2 regions of the Pantoea sp. ABR1s genome follow, and region 1 is predicted to be linked to the other one. Evidence: predicted binding sites of a transcription regulator. Region 1 holds the regulator's gene; the other holds the start of a gene.
What was found. Region 1 encodes CRP, which controls carbon source genes, mostly activating them, when cyclic AMP is high. Its sites were predicted from a motif close to ATGTGANNNNNNTCACAT; they were not measured.
Positions count from the first base shown of each region.

Region 2: a site for CRP is predicted at 5,079-5,096, ahead of udp (uridine phosphorylase). Genes of this name have one in related genera too.

Region 1 covers NZ_CM173823.1:422,977-431,034, forward strand. The annotation lists gene argD (bifunctional acetylornithine/succinyldiaminopimelate transaminase) at 1-337, shown strand, start outside; gene ACXKZD_RS01960 (YccS/YhfK family putative transporter) at 339-2,414, opposite strand; gene crp (cAMP-activated global transcriptional regulator CRP) at 2,472-3,104, opposite strand; gene ACXKZD_RS01970 (OsmC family protein) at 3,408-3,812, shown strand; gene ACXKZD_RS01975 (phosphoribulokinase) at 4,057-4,926, opposite strand; gene ACXKZD_RS01980 (YheU family protein) at 4,988-5,206, opposite strand; gene ACXKZD_RS01985 (hydrolase) at 5,211-6,227, opposite strand; gene ACXKZD_RS01990 (LysE family translocator) at 6,285-6,887, shown strand; gene ACXKZD_RS01995 (LacI family DNA-binding transcriptional regulator) at 6,889-7,869, opposite strand.
Region 2 covers NZ_CM173823.1:3,907,538-3,915,595, forward strand. The annotation lists gene ubiJ (ubiquinone biosynthesis protein UbiJ) at 1-466, opposite strand, end outside; gene ubiE (bifunctional demethylmenaquinone methyltransferase/2-methoxy-6-polyprenyl-1,4-benzoquinol methylase UbiE) at 478-1,236, opposite strand; gene rmuC (DNA recombination protein RmuC) at 1,312-2,811, opposite strand; gene ACXKZD_RS18400 (tetratricopeptide repeat protein) at 2,897-4,165, opposite strand; gene udp (uridine phosphorylase) at 4,258-5,019, opposite strand; gene ACXKZD_RS18410 (dienelactone hydrolase family protein) at 5,323-6,156, shown strand; gene metE (5-methyltetrahydropteroyltriglutamate--homocysteine S-methyltransferase) at 6,213-8,058, opposite strand, start outside.

The DNA.
Region 1 (8,058 bases):
CGAAACTGCGCTCGATATTATCAATACGCCGGAGGTGCTGGCAGGCGTTGAGACACGTCGTCAGCACTTTGTCACGGCGCTGCAGGCCATCGATGCGAAGTATGATCTCTTCAGCGATATTCGCGGCAAGGGTCTGCTGATTGGCGCGGCGCTGAAACCGCAGCATGCCGGTAAAGCACGCGACATCCTGAATGCCGCGGCCGCAGAAGGCGTGATGGTGCTGGTTGCCGGCACTGACGTGATGCGTTTTGCCCCGTCACTGATCATTGAGCCTGCCGACATCGAAGAGGGCATGAGCCGCTTCGCCACGGCCGTCGGCAACGTGCTCAACGGCTAGCTTAGTTTTTACGTAAGCGTCTGATCAGCCAGCGGCCATGTTGCGGCCGCTGGTTCCACGCCAGCGATGAAATGGTGTACATCACGCTCAGATGATCGAGAATGCGCCGCACATGCTGCTCCACCACCGTGATCGGTCCCTCACTGATGTTCTCCAGCTCATCCAGCAGGTTAACCTGTGAGCTTTCACCATCATATTCCAGCCGCTGCTGACACCGCTGCAGCGCGATTTCACAGGATTGCAGGTAACGCTCAGCCAGCGAGGCAGTGAGCATGGTGTGCTCCCGCGCCAGAATCGTCATGGCGTTGATATGCTCGACGATAAACTGACTGTGCGTGACCCAGAGCCGCATATCACTCAGATAGCGGGAGTTGAACGCGGGTTCCTGCATCGCCTGATTCAGTGAGTTAAACAGCGCATTGTGTGCCTGATTGACCTTCACGCGCTGATAAGCCAGTTTCTCTGGTGACTGTTCGTCACCCAGCAACAGCCGCAGCGCATCCTGATAGGTTTCCAGTGCGTCATGGGCGTTCTGCCGCAGTAAGCCGCTCTGCCACTGCGGCCACAGCCACAGCATCCCGCCAAAGGCGATCAGACAACCCATCAGCGTATCCATGAGTCGCGGCAGCAGAAACTGCGCGCCATTCAGCGACAGCAATTGCAGCGAGTAAACCGCCGTGACCGTAAAGCCAATCATCGACCAGCCATAGAACTGGCGGGTAAAGCGATAGCTGATAAAAGTAATTGCCAGCATGATCAGCAGCACCAGCGACTCCGGCACCGCCATGCGCAGCGTGGCGGCCGCGATCACCAGACCGGCAAAAGTGCCCAGCGCCCGGTGCTGAATGCGGACACGGGTAGCGCTGTAGCCGTTCTGGCTGACGAACATGATGGTCATCAGGATCCAGTAGGGTTTGGGGATGTTGAAGAACAGCGCCAGCGCGCTGCCCAGCATCAGCATCACCGCAAAGCGGCCGGCAGTGCGCAGGGCCGATGAGCGAAACGAGAGATAACTGCGCAGCGCCGGTAACAGCGGCAGACGGCGCTGGCGGTCAGCCATCAGATCGCGCTGATAAAGGGGTTTCTGGGTGCGCAGGACCCGCGCGATGCGGTTGAAGTGGTAAAGGCAGAAGTTACCCACCGGATTGTCGGGATGCTGATGGGCGATTTTCTCCAGCGCGCCGAGCTGTTTATCCATCGCAAAGCGATCGGGTAGCTGGTGATAGAGAATGTTATCCGCCAGCACCCGCAACCGGGCCGAGATGGTTTTGGCATTCCAGCGGATCACCGCTTCGGCGTGGCTCTGTTCGACCAGCTTCTGCACCTCTTCCGGCCGATGCAGGCTGACCGAGATATGTTCCTGCAGATCCAGCGCCACCTGAAAGGCGCGCGTCAGCCGTTTATGGCTGTGATCGCGGCTTGCCGACAGCATATGCATCTGCTGATAACAGGTGTTAATCAGATCGACCACTTTCTGCTGACGAGCCAGCAGCGGCGGCAGCGCCTTTTCCGGATCGGTCAGCTGCGTCAGCAGGGTATATTTTGCGTCGCAGTAGTTAGCCAGCTCGCGATAGATCAGGCTCAGGCTTTCGCGCATTGGCTGCTCTTTCCACAGCCAGAACCAGAACCAGTTAAAGAGCCCGTACCATAGCGTGCCGCCGATATAGAGCAGCGGGGGAACATAGATTGGCATGCGGCCAATCAGGCTCAGGGTAAAGATGGCGGCAATCAGGGTGCCGGGCAGCAGACGACCATGCAGCGGGCTGATCTCCCCGGTAACGCCGAGCAATAAGGGCATGGCAAACAGAATCAGCGGCAGCGGAATAGCATGCAGGGTGAGCCACTGCATCAGAAAGCTGCCGAGGGCAAACAGGCTGCCGCCAACAATCAGGCGTTTGAAGAAGCGTTTATGCGGGGTATCCAGACCGGCGATGTTGCAGCAGGCGGGCACTAATGAGAACAGCAGACCTTTTTGCAGGTCGCCAGCCAACCAGCCCAGCGCCACCGGCAGACAGAGCACCAGCGTTTGCCGCAAGGCGTAGTTAACTTCAGGATGGTAAATAATTCGACGCCACATCGGCCCAACACAAACAATAACGGCGTGATGTTGCCATCACGCCGTGGGTGACAGGAATTAGCGGGTGCCGTAAACGACGATGGTTTTGCCGTGTGCGGAGATCAGGTTCTGATCTTCCAGCATCTTCAAAATACGGCCCACGGTTTCACGTGAACAACCAACAATCTGGCCAATTTCCTGACGAGTGATTTTAATTTGCATGCCGTCGGGATGCGTCATGGCATCTGGCTGCTTCGCCAGGTTGAGCAGGGTCTGTGCAATGCGTCCGGTTACGTCGAGGAAAGCGAGGTTACCCACTTTTTCAGACGTCACCTGCAGGCGACGCGCCATCTGCGATGAGAGTCGCATCAGGATGTCAGGGTTAACCTGGATCAGCTGACGGAATTTCTTGTAAGAAATCTCCGCCACTTCGCACGCGCTTTTCGCACGTACCCAGGCGCTGCGCTCCTGGCCTTCTTCGAACAGGCCAAGTTCACCAATAAAATCGCCCTGATTCAGGTAGGAAAGAATCATCTCTTTGCCTTCTTCATCTTTAATCAGAACCGCAACGGAACCTTTCACGATGTAGTAAAGCGTTTCTGCTTTTTCACCTTGGTGAATCAGCGTACTTTTGGATGGATACTTGTGAATATGGCAATGGGACAGGAACCATTCGAGTGTAGGGTCTGTTTGCGGTTTGCCGAGAACCATTCGCTATTATCCTCTGTTGTAATCGTGCCCAAAATACAGGGGGCAGTTTTCCCTGTCAGGCGGTGAAAGCTTCAAGCGTTTCCATTTCAGGAAATTATTCGGGCCGCATCAGGCGCAGTGCGCATCATCCTTCCCGGCTTCGTCATCGGGTGACGAAAAATATTTTCAGCACTGTTTGTAGCACAGCTTTTGCCGACTGTCTTCTGTTGTCTCGCTTCAGCTACGGGCGGATTTCTCTGGATTGCTGTTTACCAGGCGAAAGCGTACTCTGGCGACAAAACAGCGTATTCCGGAGCAAAAATCATGCAGGCAAGAGTGAAATGGGTAGAAGGGCTGACATTCCTCGGAGAATCCTCATCCGGCCATCAGATACTGATGGATGGAAATTCGGGTGATAAAGCGCCCAGCCCAATGGAGATGGTGCTGATGGCGGCGGGCGGATGCAGCGCGATTGACGTGGTATCAATTCTGCAAAAAGGCCGAAACGATGTGGCTGATTGTGAAGTAAAACTGACCTCAGAACGTCGTGAAGAGGCGCCGCGAATCTTTACGCACATCAACCTGCATTTTATCGTGAGTGGCAAAGCCCTCCAGGATAAAGCGGTCTCACGCGCTGTTGATCTTTCTGCTGAAAAATATTGCTCTGTGGCCATCATGCTGGGTAAAGGCGTCAACATTACCCATAGCTATGAAGTGATCGAACTTTAGTACCAGCAGGGATCTTTTAAGGTCGCGGGCAAAATCTGTCGTGCTCTGCTGTCAGACTGTGCCTGCGCTGGGAACCGGGTCAGATCGGAAAGACGCAAAACCGCCATCCATGGCCGCTCGGCCCGCGCCGTCCCTGGCGCGGGACGCTTTCCTCTTCTGACCCGGTACCCTGCGTGTTAAGCTTTTTCGCTGCTGTCAGATTCATCCTGCATTGGCATTAGTCTGGAAAGGCTCTTTTGGCCTCTTACTCTATTCGTTTGCCTTCCATCAGCCGCTTCACCAGCGGACCCATGATCAACTCCATCGCCAGACCCATTTTGCCGCCAGGCACCACCAGCGTATTGATGTGCGAGATAAACGAGCCCTGCAGCATCGCCAGCAGGTAGGGGAGGTCGATATCTTCCAGCGCCTGGAAGTGGATCACCACAAAGCTCTCATCCAGTGACGGAATAGCGCGGGCAGCGAACGGGTTTGAGGTATCGACCGTCGGGACGCGCTGAAAGTTGAGGTGAGTGCGTGAGAACTGTGGTGTGATGAAGTTGATGTAATCTTCCATCGAGCGCACCACCGAATCCATGACCGCTTCACGTGAATGGCCGCGCTCGCCAGTGTCGCGCACCAGCTTCTGAATCCACTCCAGGTTCACAATCGGCACCACGCCAACCAGCAGATCAACCTGTTCTGCTACGTTGTGCTGCGCCGTTACCACGCCGCCGTGCAGCCCTTCGTAGAAGAGAATATCGGTGTTCTGCGGCAGCGGTTGCCACGGCGTAAAGGTGCCGGGCACCTGATTCCACGGCACTGCTTCATCATAGGTATGCAGATATTTACGCGACTGGCCCTGTCCGCTCTGACCATACTCTTTAAAGCTCTGCTCCAGCAGGCCAAAGTCATTGGCTTCCGGGCCGAAGTAGCTGACATGACGTCCTAAATCGCGCGCCTTACGAATCGCCATATCCATTTCAGGGCGGGTAAAGCGGTGAAAACTGTCACCTTCCAGCTCCGCCGCATGAAGATCGAGCTGCTGAAAGATTTTGCGAAACGCCACGCTGGTGGTGGTGGTCCCTGCGCCGCTGGAACCAGTCACCGCGATAATGGGATGACGTGCAGACATAGAAAAGCTCCCTGTGAGGTCGGGCAATAGGCATTGTTAACACGAAATGCCGTTGGGTGCATCAGCCACGAAATTCTTTGCGCGGCATGATATTGACCGATTCGTGCAGTTCCGACCACACCAGTACCACTTCACCCGTTTCCAGCTGACGTCGCACATCGGCCACCTTGTCGATCAGGCTGCGTTCCTGCTCGCCATAGTCCGTGCCTTCGCGCAGCACAAAGGTTTCAATCAGATTTTCAAGGGTCTCAGGTGAGACCTGTTGCCAGGGAATAATCACGAGATCAGTTATCCAGAAAAGGGGCGATCCACTGGGGGATACGCTGTTCCAGCCACATTTCAGGCTGGCGTAATGTCCCACCAACAAAACCTACATGGCCGCCGTGTGGTGTCAGTTGATAAGTAATAGTGGCAGATAATTGGCTGCTGTGCGGGATCACCTCATCACTCATAAAAGGATCATCTTTGGCGTGAATGATCAGCAGCGGTTTCTCTGCGTGCTTCAGCCAGGGCATGGCGCTGGCACGATGATAGTAATCGGCCGCATCCAGAAAACCGTGGGCGCGGGCGGTAATGGCATCATCAAAATCGCGCAGTCGACGTAGCGCTTTCAGCTGCGCCAGATTGACCGGCAGCGTATCCGGCCAGGCGTGCAGTTTGCGGCGGGCATTTTTCTTGAGCTGCGCCAGCAAATAGTATTGATACACGCGTGAGAAGCCGCGTTCCAGTTTTACGCTACAGGGCTCCAGCAGCAGCGGAGCGGAGACAATGACGCCCGCGTCTACCTCAGCGGCTGCGCCCTGCTGGCCCAGCAGGCAGCCCAGCATGTTACCGCCCAGCGAGAAACCGACCGCGGCGGTGGGTACGCGGCCCCAGCGGGTGCGCAGCCAGTGCAGAAAAAAGCGGGCATCTTCGGTTTCGCCAGAGTGATAGATGCGGTTGAGCCGATTCGGTTCGCCGCTGCAGCCGCGAAAATGCATCACCACCGCCAGCCAGCCGCGCGCGCGGCAGATCGCCATCAGGCCATGAATATAGGGGCTGTGAAAACTGCCCTCCAGCCCATGAAACAGCACCACGCGCGGTTTATGCTGCGCGAACTGCGGATCTTCACTCCAGGCGAGATCGACAAAGTCGCCATCCGGCAGGTCGAGACGCTGCCAGTGGGGATCGCCCGCGATACGACGACGTAGCAGGCGCGGCAGCAGGGTCTGCAGGTGCGCGTTACGCAGACTCTCAGGTGGCGTGAAGTGCTCGTTTTCCGGACCGGTAAATTTCATGTGGTAAAAGCTTGTCTGTTCCATATCACACTGTTAGCTTCGATAAGTTTTTTCTTGCAGGGTAAGGAGTACCCGATTGCCATGGAACTGAGTCTTTTCTTATCAATGTTGGGATTTCTTTGGGTCGCGGCCATTACGCCCGGGCCTAATAATATGTTACTCACCGCCTCGGGCGCTAATTTTGGCTTTATGCGCACCATTCCGCTGATGATTGGCATCATGATCGGAATGCAGGTGATGCTGCTGATGGTGGCCTTTGGCGTCGGCGGGCTGATCCTGCTCTATCCTTCGCTGCACCTGGTGCTGAAAATCGCCGGTAGCCTCTATCTGCTCTGGCTGGCATGGAAAATCGCTACCGCCAGTTATGAGAAGCTGGAAACCGATCAGGCGCCGGATGCGCCGATGCCCTTCTGGCAGGGCGGATTGTTGCAGTTGATCAATCCCAAGGCCTGGCTGATGGCGCTGGGCGCGGTCGCCAGTTTCAGCCTGGCCGGTGACGCATATCGCCATTCAGTGATGGCGATAAGCATCGGCATGTTTCTGGTTAATCTGGTATCGGGTGTTATCTGGATGGGATTTGGTGCGATGATCGGCCGCATTCTGCGCAGCCGTCGCGCCTGGAAAATCTTTAACCTCGCCATGGGGCTGCTGACCGCCGCCTGCGTGCTGTTAATCTGGCACTAAATTAGCTGGATGCGCGTTCAACGCGCGTCCAGGGCAGCACCTCGCGGATGACTGGCGCATTAGGATTGCGGATCTTCTGCAGCAGCAATTGCACGCTACGCGCGCCCAGCTGGTTCATCGGCTGCTCGATGGTCGTCAGCGGCGGATTCAGGCTGCGGGTAAACGACACGCCATCAAACCCGACCACCGCCAGATCTTCCGGCACGCGCAGACCCGCTTCCAGCGCCGCATGCACCACGCCTACCGCCAGCACATCTGAAACCGCGAACACCGCATCCGGCGGTTCCGGCAGCGCCATCAACTCCCTTAGCCCCTGACTGCCCGCCTCACAGGAGATTTCGTAAGTGTAGGAGACGCCGGACCAGACATACCCCAGCTCCTCAATCGCCTGCCGGTAGCCCTTTTCACGATGATGCGAGTAAAGGTAACGCATGTCGCCATTGATCAGCCCGATGCGTTTACGCCCTTTACCGGCAAGGTAATGGACGGTGTCGCGCGCGGCTTCAAGGTGATCAATGCTGACCGAGGAGGCGGGAATATCCGGATCAAATTCGCAGCACTGCACCCAGGGCGCCCCGGCAATGAGCGCCTGCAAATCCTGTAAACCGGAGGCCGCATCCATCGTAATCACGCCATCCACCACTTTTCCGGTCAGCAGGGAGAGATAGGCGGCTTCACGCTGGAGCTGCGAAGCGGAGTTACAGAGCAGGATGTGATAGCCGTGCAGTTCCGCTTCGGCCTCGATGCCCTGAACCACGCGTGAACAGAAGGGATTGGTGATATCCGAGATCAGCACCAGCAGCATGTTGCTTTGCGACGTACGCAGCTGACGCGCCAGTAAGTTGGGCTGATAGTCGCAGGCAGAGATTGCCGCCAGAACTTTCTCACGCGTATCGGGCTTCACGCCGGGATGCGCGTTGAGAACCCGCGATACCGTGGCTTTGGAGACGCCAGCCAGCTGAGCGACTTTCTCGATCGACATCGGATTCAGAAACCTTAACAGGCAATAATTGGGAACGCATATGAATAGCACAGGGACAATGTGAGCGCCTGACATTTTTGCTTACTTTAGCTATTTTCAGCATTTGCGATTTTTAACTTAGTTTTGCAGATAGTGATCTAAGAACTTATTTCTATTAGGGATAATTTTTAATTCCTTTATGAAACTATA
Region 2 (8,058 bases), 570 kb from region 1:
AATCCTGGCGACGCTGCACTTCACCTTTGAAAAAGCGTAATGCCTGTTGTGAGCGCTGGCTGATCCCCTGTGCGGCGATATCGCCGACCCAGGGAGCCAGATATTCTGCCGGATCCAGCTCAGCCAGATCCATCAGCGCAGAGAACTGCTGCACCACCTGCAGGTCGCCTTCAACCTGCAATTCACCGCTGCGGATCAGCGGCGTCAGCTGCTGGCGATCGCGCAGCTTCGGCAGGGTTTTCAGCGAGGTGATCACCGTGCAGTCACTGCGATCCTGCCAGTCAGCTAACACATCGACCTGCTGTTCACTGAAGACCAGCACCAGCGGATGAGAGAACTCATTCAGGCGCAGCGTCAGCACTTTGCCATTCAGGCGTTGCCGCGCCGGTTTCAGGCCACGATCGCGATAGAGAATACGGTTCAGCGCCGTTTCCAGGCCCGCGGTAATCAAGGGCGTCAGGTTCATTACCATCTCACTCAGAACTTAAATCCACGATGCAGCGCCACAATGCCGCCGGTCATATTGGAGTAAGTGGTATTTTCAAAACCGACATCGTTCATCATCGCTTTCAGGGTCTCCTGATCGGGATGCATGCGGATCGATTCGGCCAGATAGCGATAGCTCTCTGCATCCTGCGCCACCAGCTGTCCGATACGCGGCAGAATGTGGAACGAGTAGGCGTCATACGCTTTGCTCAGCGGATCCAGAACGGGTTTAGAGAACTCCAGCACCAGCAGGCGTCCGCCCGGCTTGAGTACCCGGAACATAGAGGCCAGCGCCTTCTCTTTTTCCGTAACGTTACGCAGGCCAAAAGAGATGGTAATGCAGTCGAAATAGTTATCGGGGAAAGGCAGGGCTTCGGCATTGGCCTGTACGTAACTCACGTTGCCGACCACGCCCTGATTGCGCAGCTTTTCGCGGCCCATCTTCAGCATGGAACTGTTGATATCGGCCAGTACCACCTGACCCGTTTCGCCCACCAGGCGAGAAAATTTAGCCGTCAGATCGCCGGTACCACCCGCCAGATCTAACACGCGCTGACCGCGACGTACGCCGCTGCTGTCAATGGTAAAACGCTTCCAGATACGATGGACGCCAAACGACATCAAATCGTTCATCAGGTCATATTTTGCCGCTACGGAGTGAAACACGTCCGCGACTTTGTCAGCTTTTTCGCTTTTGGCGACCGTCTGAAAGCCAAAATGGGTAGTTTCCTGCTGTGATTCATCTGCCATCGGTTTTACCTGCTCCACAAACAATACTTCCCGAAGTGTATCAGAGTCACGGAAGTCAGGCACGCTGCGCCCATACTATTCGTGGAGGCGCCTCACATGCATCTCACTCTCTTCCGCATCACTGTCATCATCTGCATCATCAGCCGCCCGGTTTTCCGGCATGGCTCGTTCGGCCAGCTGAGGATTAATTGGTCGTTTGATCTCCACGCCCAGCGCTCGAAATCCTTCAGTCTGCGCAATCAGATTGCCGCGCCCTTCTGACAGCTTTTTCATCGCCTCGCGATAGCTGTTCTGTGCTTTATCCAGGCTGTGACCAATGCCGCTCATGTCATCGACAAACAGCCGCATCTTGTCATAGAGCCGCGTTGCCCGATCGGCAATACGCTGTGCATTGCGGCTCTGATGCTCATAGCGCCACAGATTATTAATGGTACGCAACGCCACCAGCAGCGTGGTGGGGCTGACCAGCATGATGTTCTGCTGCAGCGCCTCACCAATCAGCTCAGGCTGGCGGTCAATGGCCAGCAAAAAGGCGGGCTCCACCGGGATAAACATCAGCACATAATCCAGCGATCGTAAGCCGGGCAATTGTTGATAATCTTTTCGTCCCAGCAGGCGGATGTGCGCCCGCATGGCAGCGACATGTTCCTGAATAGCCTGCTCTCGTTCGATCTCATCATCCGCATTGAAGTAGCGCTCATAGGCCACCAGCGTCATTTTGGCGTCCACCACCACATCTTTGCCCTGCGGCAGGCGCACAATCACATCCGGCTGCATCCTGCCCTGCTGTTCTGACTGAATGCTCACCTGGGTTTCATATTCGTAGCCTTCACGCAGTCCGGAAGCTTCCAGTACCCGGCTCAGCACCACTTCACCCCAGTTACCCTGGATTTTATTATCGCCCTTCAGCGCTTTGGTCAGGTTAAGCGCCTCCTGCGCCATCTGCGCATTCAGCTGCTGTAACTGCCGGATTTCATGGGTCAGGGTATGTCGCTCACGCGCTTCTGCGCCAAAGCTTTCATGAACCTGACGACGGAAGCCATCAAGCTGTTCACGCAACGGACCAATCAGCCCGTCCAGACTTTGCCGGTTCTGTTCATCGACGCGACGCCCGCTGTTTTCGAAAATACGGTTGGCGAGGTTTTCAAACTGTGCGCTAAGGCGTTGTTCGCTGTTGGTCAGCAGGCGCTGTTTCTCTTCTGCGGCGAAACGGGTCTCTTCAAGGCGAATGGTCACCTCGCGCAGCTCCGCTTCCTGTGCGCTGTTGACCTCCAGCTGATTGCGCAGTTCACGATTAAGCTGCTCACTTTCATTACGCCAGTAATCAAGCTGTTGCAGCCGCTCATTGGCGCCGCTCAGCGCGCCGTGCAGCTGACGAAGCTCCTGCTCACGCTGCTGCGTCTGCTGCTGAAGCTGTTCGATTTGCTGCTGCTGACGCTGTTGCGCCTCTTCCTGCAGACGGCGCTCGGTCTGGAAACTGGCGACCTGATGGCCGGCACGTAACTGTGCCAGCATCCAGCCAATCCCTAACCCGGCAAGCGCCAGACAGGCGCTGATAATGATGTGCTGATCCATGATTTCCCCCGCGACTCAGGCTGCTGAGGGAAAGGTAGAGTCGCACTGTATGAATGTCCAGATAATTTTAGCAGGATTCAGCGCCTTACAGCGCCGCCACCGTGAGCTTGCCAGCCTGCCACTCATCAATCAGAAAAAACGGCATGGGCAATAGCCATTCACCCTTTTTAACCTGCGCCAGATAGTGCCAGGTTGTCCCGCCCGAGGTGATCGCGACGCGCTGTCTGCTTCCCTCAGCGGCGCTGGATTTGCCGGTCATACTGGCAAAACCGGCATTGCTGCCCACATGGAAATGCGGCGTCTGCCAGCGCACGGGGGCATGGTCAGGCCACGGCTGGGCCTGATGAAAATGAAACAACTCATCGTGGCTCAGGAGGCTTTCACGCACCGTCGGCCACAACGCCACCTTGAGGAAATATTGATCGGTGAAGCGCTGGCTGCCCTGATACTGCGCAATGAAATCGCGCATCGCCTGTTCCACATCCCGGAAGACGCCGTGACAGCCGCCCCACATCCCTGCCAGCAGCAGCTCAGTATGGGAGAAGTAGTCACGCATATGGTGGAACCAGTAAGGCGACGCCAGCCAGGCGTTTACCGCTGCCGCTTCGCGCTCCGAGAGCAGCGAGTCGGCATCACGCACGATAAAACGCTTCACGCCCGGATCGTCCATTACCAGGAAACGCCACAGGGTCGGAAACAGCGTTTTCTCGTGAGACATATCGATCAGCTGGACGTGCGGCTGGTCAAGGCGCTGCCAGACATGCTGCGGCACGCTGTCATCGAGATAGATGCGGCAGACCCAGCCGGGATAGAGCTCAGGCGCCACTTCAACGTTTTTGATTAAGGTTTCACAGTAGCGCGGCTGATCGCCATAGAGGCAGAAAGCGATGACATTCTGGTGCGGATGAGTGAGATCGACAGGCTCCGGTTGCGGAGCGGGAAACGTGGCGCGCTGCCCCTGACTGAAACGCGCATCAGAGCGCATCAGCGAGGCCAGCCCATGACGCGCTACCTCGTCCTTTTTATCCAGCCAGCCACACACTTCGGTTAAGCCATCCAGCCAGGTTTCAGAGGCGGTAGCCTGCACAGCGGGCGGCGACTGATAAATCTTCTGGTAGATTTTGTACGATTTATTGTACTGACCCAGACGCAGCAGGCAGAGCGCGTAGTCGCTCAGCACCTGCATCTGATTGGGCATCGTGCGCAATACCTCTTCACAGCATTGAGCGGCCAGCGCATAGTCGCCCTGTTGCATGGCGGCACGGAAACGTTCGGCACTGCGTTCCAGCATGGCTTTGAGTGCGGCCGGATTAGCACCAGGGGCAGGACGTCGGACGGGAATCGTATTGCGCATAAAAACTCTCAGGTTTCACTGATGTTACGCGCCGTTTACTACCGGCAGCAGGTTTTGAGTCTGGACAAAAAACCTGCTGCCAGACGCGGTCGTTATAGTAAGCGACGCGCCGCTTCGACCACAATCTTCACTGCGTCACTTTCTGTCTGTTTCATGGTGACCGCATCCGGGATCTCTTTCTGAGTGCGGTTCACAATCACGCCCGCCACCATGCCGGCTCGCAGACCCTGGCTGGCGCACATGGTTAACAGTGTAGCGGATTCCATCTCATAGTTGAGAACGCCCATCTCCTGCCACTCTTTCATCGATCCCCTGAAGCGACTGACTACGCGGCCCGAGACGGTGTCGTAGCGCTCCTGACCCGGATAGAAGGTGTCAGAAGAGGCGGTGATGCCGATATGCGTTTTCGCGCCACAAGCTTCTGCGGCGGCAACCAGCGCGGTGGTGCAGGCGAAATCAGCCACTGCCGGGAACTCCATCGGCGCAAAATGCAGGCTGGCCCCGTCCAGGCGAACAGACGCAGTGGTCACCAGCACATCGCCGACATTGATATGCGGCTGGATAGCGCCCGTGGTACCGACACGCAGGAAGGTACGTACGCCAAGCTGTGCCAGCTCTTCGACCGCAATCGAGGTAGACGGACCGCCAATGCCGGTTGAGCAGACCACGACCGGCTTACCATCAATTTTTGCCAGCCAGGAGGTAAATTCACGGTGTGAGGCGAGATGCGTGGCATCTTCCATCAGTCCGGCAATTTTCTTCACGCGCTCCGGATCGCCCGGCACAATCGCCAGGGTGGCGCCCTGCAGATCGGCTTTGGTCAGGCCAAGATGGAAAACGTCAGACTGTGTCATTTTCAGACTCCTGTTAAGGGAAGGTAGCGCGCCACTCTACGCCAGCACGCCCAATAAATATGTGACAACATTCACTTAAGAAAATGAAAGTTACATTTCCCGAAAGATAAATTGTGACAGCAATCACACAATAGCATCTTCCGGGTGCGGATAGCTCTCAGTGGGGCTGTGTCAGGGTCAGCGCAATGTTAAAGAGGAGGATGATTTTATTCGCTGCTGATTCTGTGACCCGACACCTGGCGCATACGCTTTCCGGCCAGGCTATAGTTACGTGATTGCGCAAATGCTTGCACGGAGAGAATAATGAAACCCAGTGATAATATGGCACAAAAACCGGCGACGGGCGGCTTTGCCCCTGCCGTGCAGCCCACCGCCTCCACCACCATCATTACCGACAGCCCGGCGATTCAGGCGGGTGAAACCTCAGTGCCCAGCCAGGGCGAAAATATGCCGGCATTCTTTGCAAAACCCCAGTCAGCGGAAGGCCCGTGGCCAGTCGTACTGGTCGTGCAGGAGATCTTTGGTGTGCATGAACACATCAGGGATATCTGCCGCCGCCTGGCGCTGGAAGGCTATCTGGCGATTGCGCCTGAGCTCTATTTCCGCGAGGGCGATCCCGCTGAGTATAATGATATCCCGACGCTGTTCAGCGAGCTGGTCAGCAAAGTGCCTGACAGCCAGGTGCTGGCCGATCTCGATCATGCCGCCAACTGGGCCGCACGCAACGGCGGCGATATTCGTCGCATGGGCATCACCGGTTTTTGCTGGGGTGGCCGAATCAGCTGGCTCTACGCCGCGCATAACCCGCAACTGCGCGCCGCCGTGGCGTGGTATGGACGACTGACCGGTGAGCGCACGCTGAAGCAGCAGAAGCATCCTATTGATATTGCGGTCGATCTGAATGCGCCAGTATTAGGTTTGTATGGTGGCCAGGATGAGGGTATCCCGCTGGAGAGCGTCGAGCAGATGCGTCAGGCACTGCATGCCGCCAATGCAACCGCAGAGATCATCGTCTATCCCGAAGCGGGCCATGCCTTTAATGCTGACTATCGTGCAAGCTACCATGCTGAATCTGCCAATGATGGCTGGCAGCGGATGCTGGCCTGGTTCAGGCAGTATGGTGTTGCATCGCAGTAAATGAAAAAGGGGTGCTTATGCGCCCCTGATTTTTTCGCCCCACCAGACCCGATTCCCTACGCCGTTTCTCCACGCAATTTCTTCGCTGCCGTCACCATGTTCGCCAGCGCCTGACGCGTTTCCGTCCAGCCCCGTGTTTTCAAACCGCAGTCCGGGTTCACCCACAGACGCGCTTCCGGAATGCGTTTCGCCGCCTTTAGCAACAGTGCTTCTATCCACTCCACGCTGGGGACATTAGGCGAATGGATGTCGTAGACGCCGGGACCGATTTCATTCGGGTAGTCGAAGTTCTCAAACGCCTCCAGCAGGTCCATGTCAGATCGCGAGGTTTCGATGGTGATCACATCGGCATCCAGCGCCGCGATAGCGTCCATAATGTCGTTAAATTCGCAGTAACACATATGGGTGTGAATCTGGGTTTCATCCCGCGCCATCGCCGCATTCAGTCGGAAGGCCTCCACCGCCCAGTTCAGGTAGGCGGCCCATTCAGACTGGTGCAGTGGCAGACCTTCACGCAGCGCAGGCTCATCAATCTGGATAATCCCGATGCCCGCCTTCTCCAGGTCTTCGACTTCATCACGCAGCGCCAGCGCGATCTGTTTCGCGATGGTTTCGCGTGACACATCTTCACGCGGGAATGACCAGCAGAGGATGGTTACCGGGCCGGTCAGCATCCCTTTTACCGGTTTATCGGTCAGCGACTGGGCATATCTGGCCCACTCAACGGTGATCGCCTCCGGACGACTGACATCGCCAATAATGACAGGCGGTTTCACACAGCGTGAACCGTAGCTCTGAACCCAGCCATTCTGTGTGAAGACAAACCCCTCCAGATGTTCGCCGAAGTACTCAACCATGTCGTTACGTTCCGCTTCACCGTGCACCAGCACATCCAGCCCCAGCCGCTCCTGTTCGAGAATCGCCTGCTTAATATGCTCCGCGATGCCGGTGCGGTAATGGTTGCTGTCGAGCCGGCCCTGTTTAAAGTCGAGGCGCAGGCCGCGAATTTCAGTGGTCTGCGGAAAAGAGCCGATGGTGGTGGTAGGCCAGGCTGGCAGATTGAAACGCTGACGCTGCAGGACCGCCCGCACCGGATAAGCGCTCTGGCGTTCACTGTGCTGTGAGGTAATGGCCTGCAGACGCTGGCCCACCGCCGCATTATGCACGCGGCGGGAGTGAGCGCGGGCGTGTACCGGTGCGCTCCAGGCTTCCAGCGCCGTCGCATCGTTGTTGTTGAGTGCCTGACTCAGCAGTGATAGCTCGGCACATTTCTGCAGCGCAAAGGCGAACCAGCTTTTGACTTCATCATCCAGACGGGTCTCGACGCTCAGGTCGATAGGGCTATGCAGCAGCGAGCAGGAGGAGCCGATCCACACCTGTTCACGCGCTCTCGTCAGCGGTTGCAAGCGGCTGAACCAGCGGCTCAGATCGGCGCGCCAGACGTTGCGTCCGTTGATCACGCCGAGCGACAGCAGCCAGCTGGCGGGCAGTTGCTGATTCAGTTGCTGAATATCATCACGACCATGGACCAAATCGACATGCAGCCCCTGCACCGGCAGCGAACGAATCACATCAATGTTCTGGCCGATGCTGTCAAAATAGGTGGTCAGCAGCAGTTTGCTGTGACCCTGCAGTGCGTCATAGGCCAGCTGGAAGGCTTCGCGCCACGTCTGCGGCAGCTCCAGTGCCAGAGCGGGTTCATCAATCTGTACCCATTCGATGCCGCGCTTAGCCAGTTCCGCCAGCACCTGCTGATAGACCGGAAGAATCCCCTCCAGCAGTGACAGACGTTCAAACGGCTCACCCTTCACTTTACCCAGCCACAGATACGTCACCGGCCCCAGCAGTACTGGCTTGATGTTGTGTCCCAGCGCCAGTGCCTCATCCACCTCGTCCAGCAGT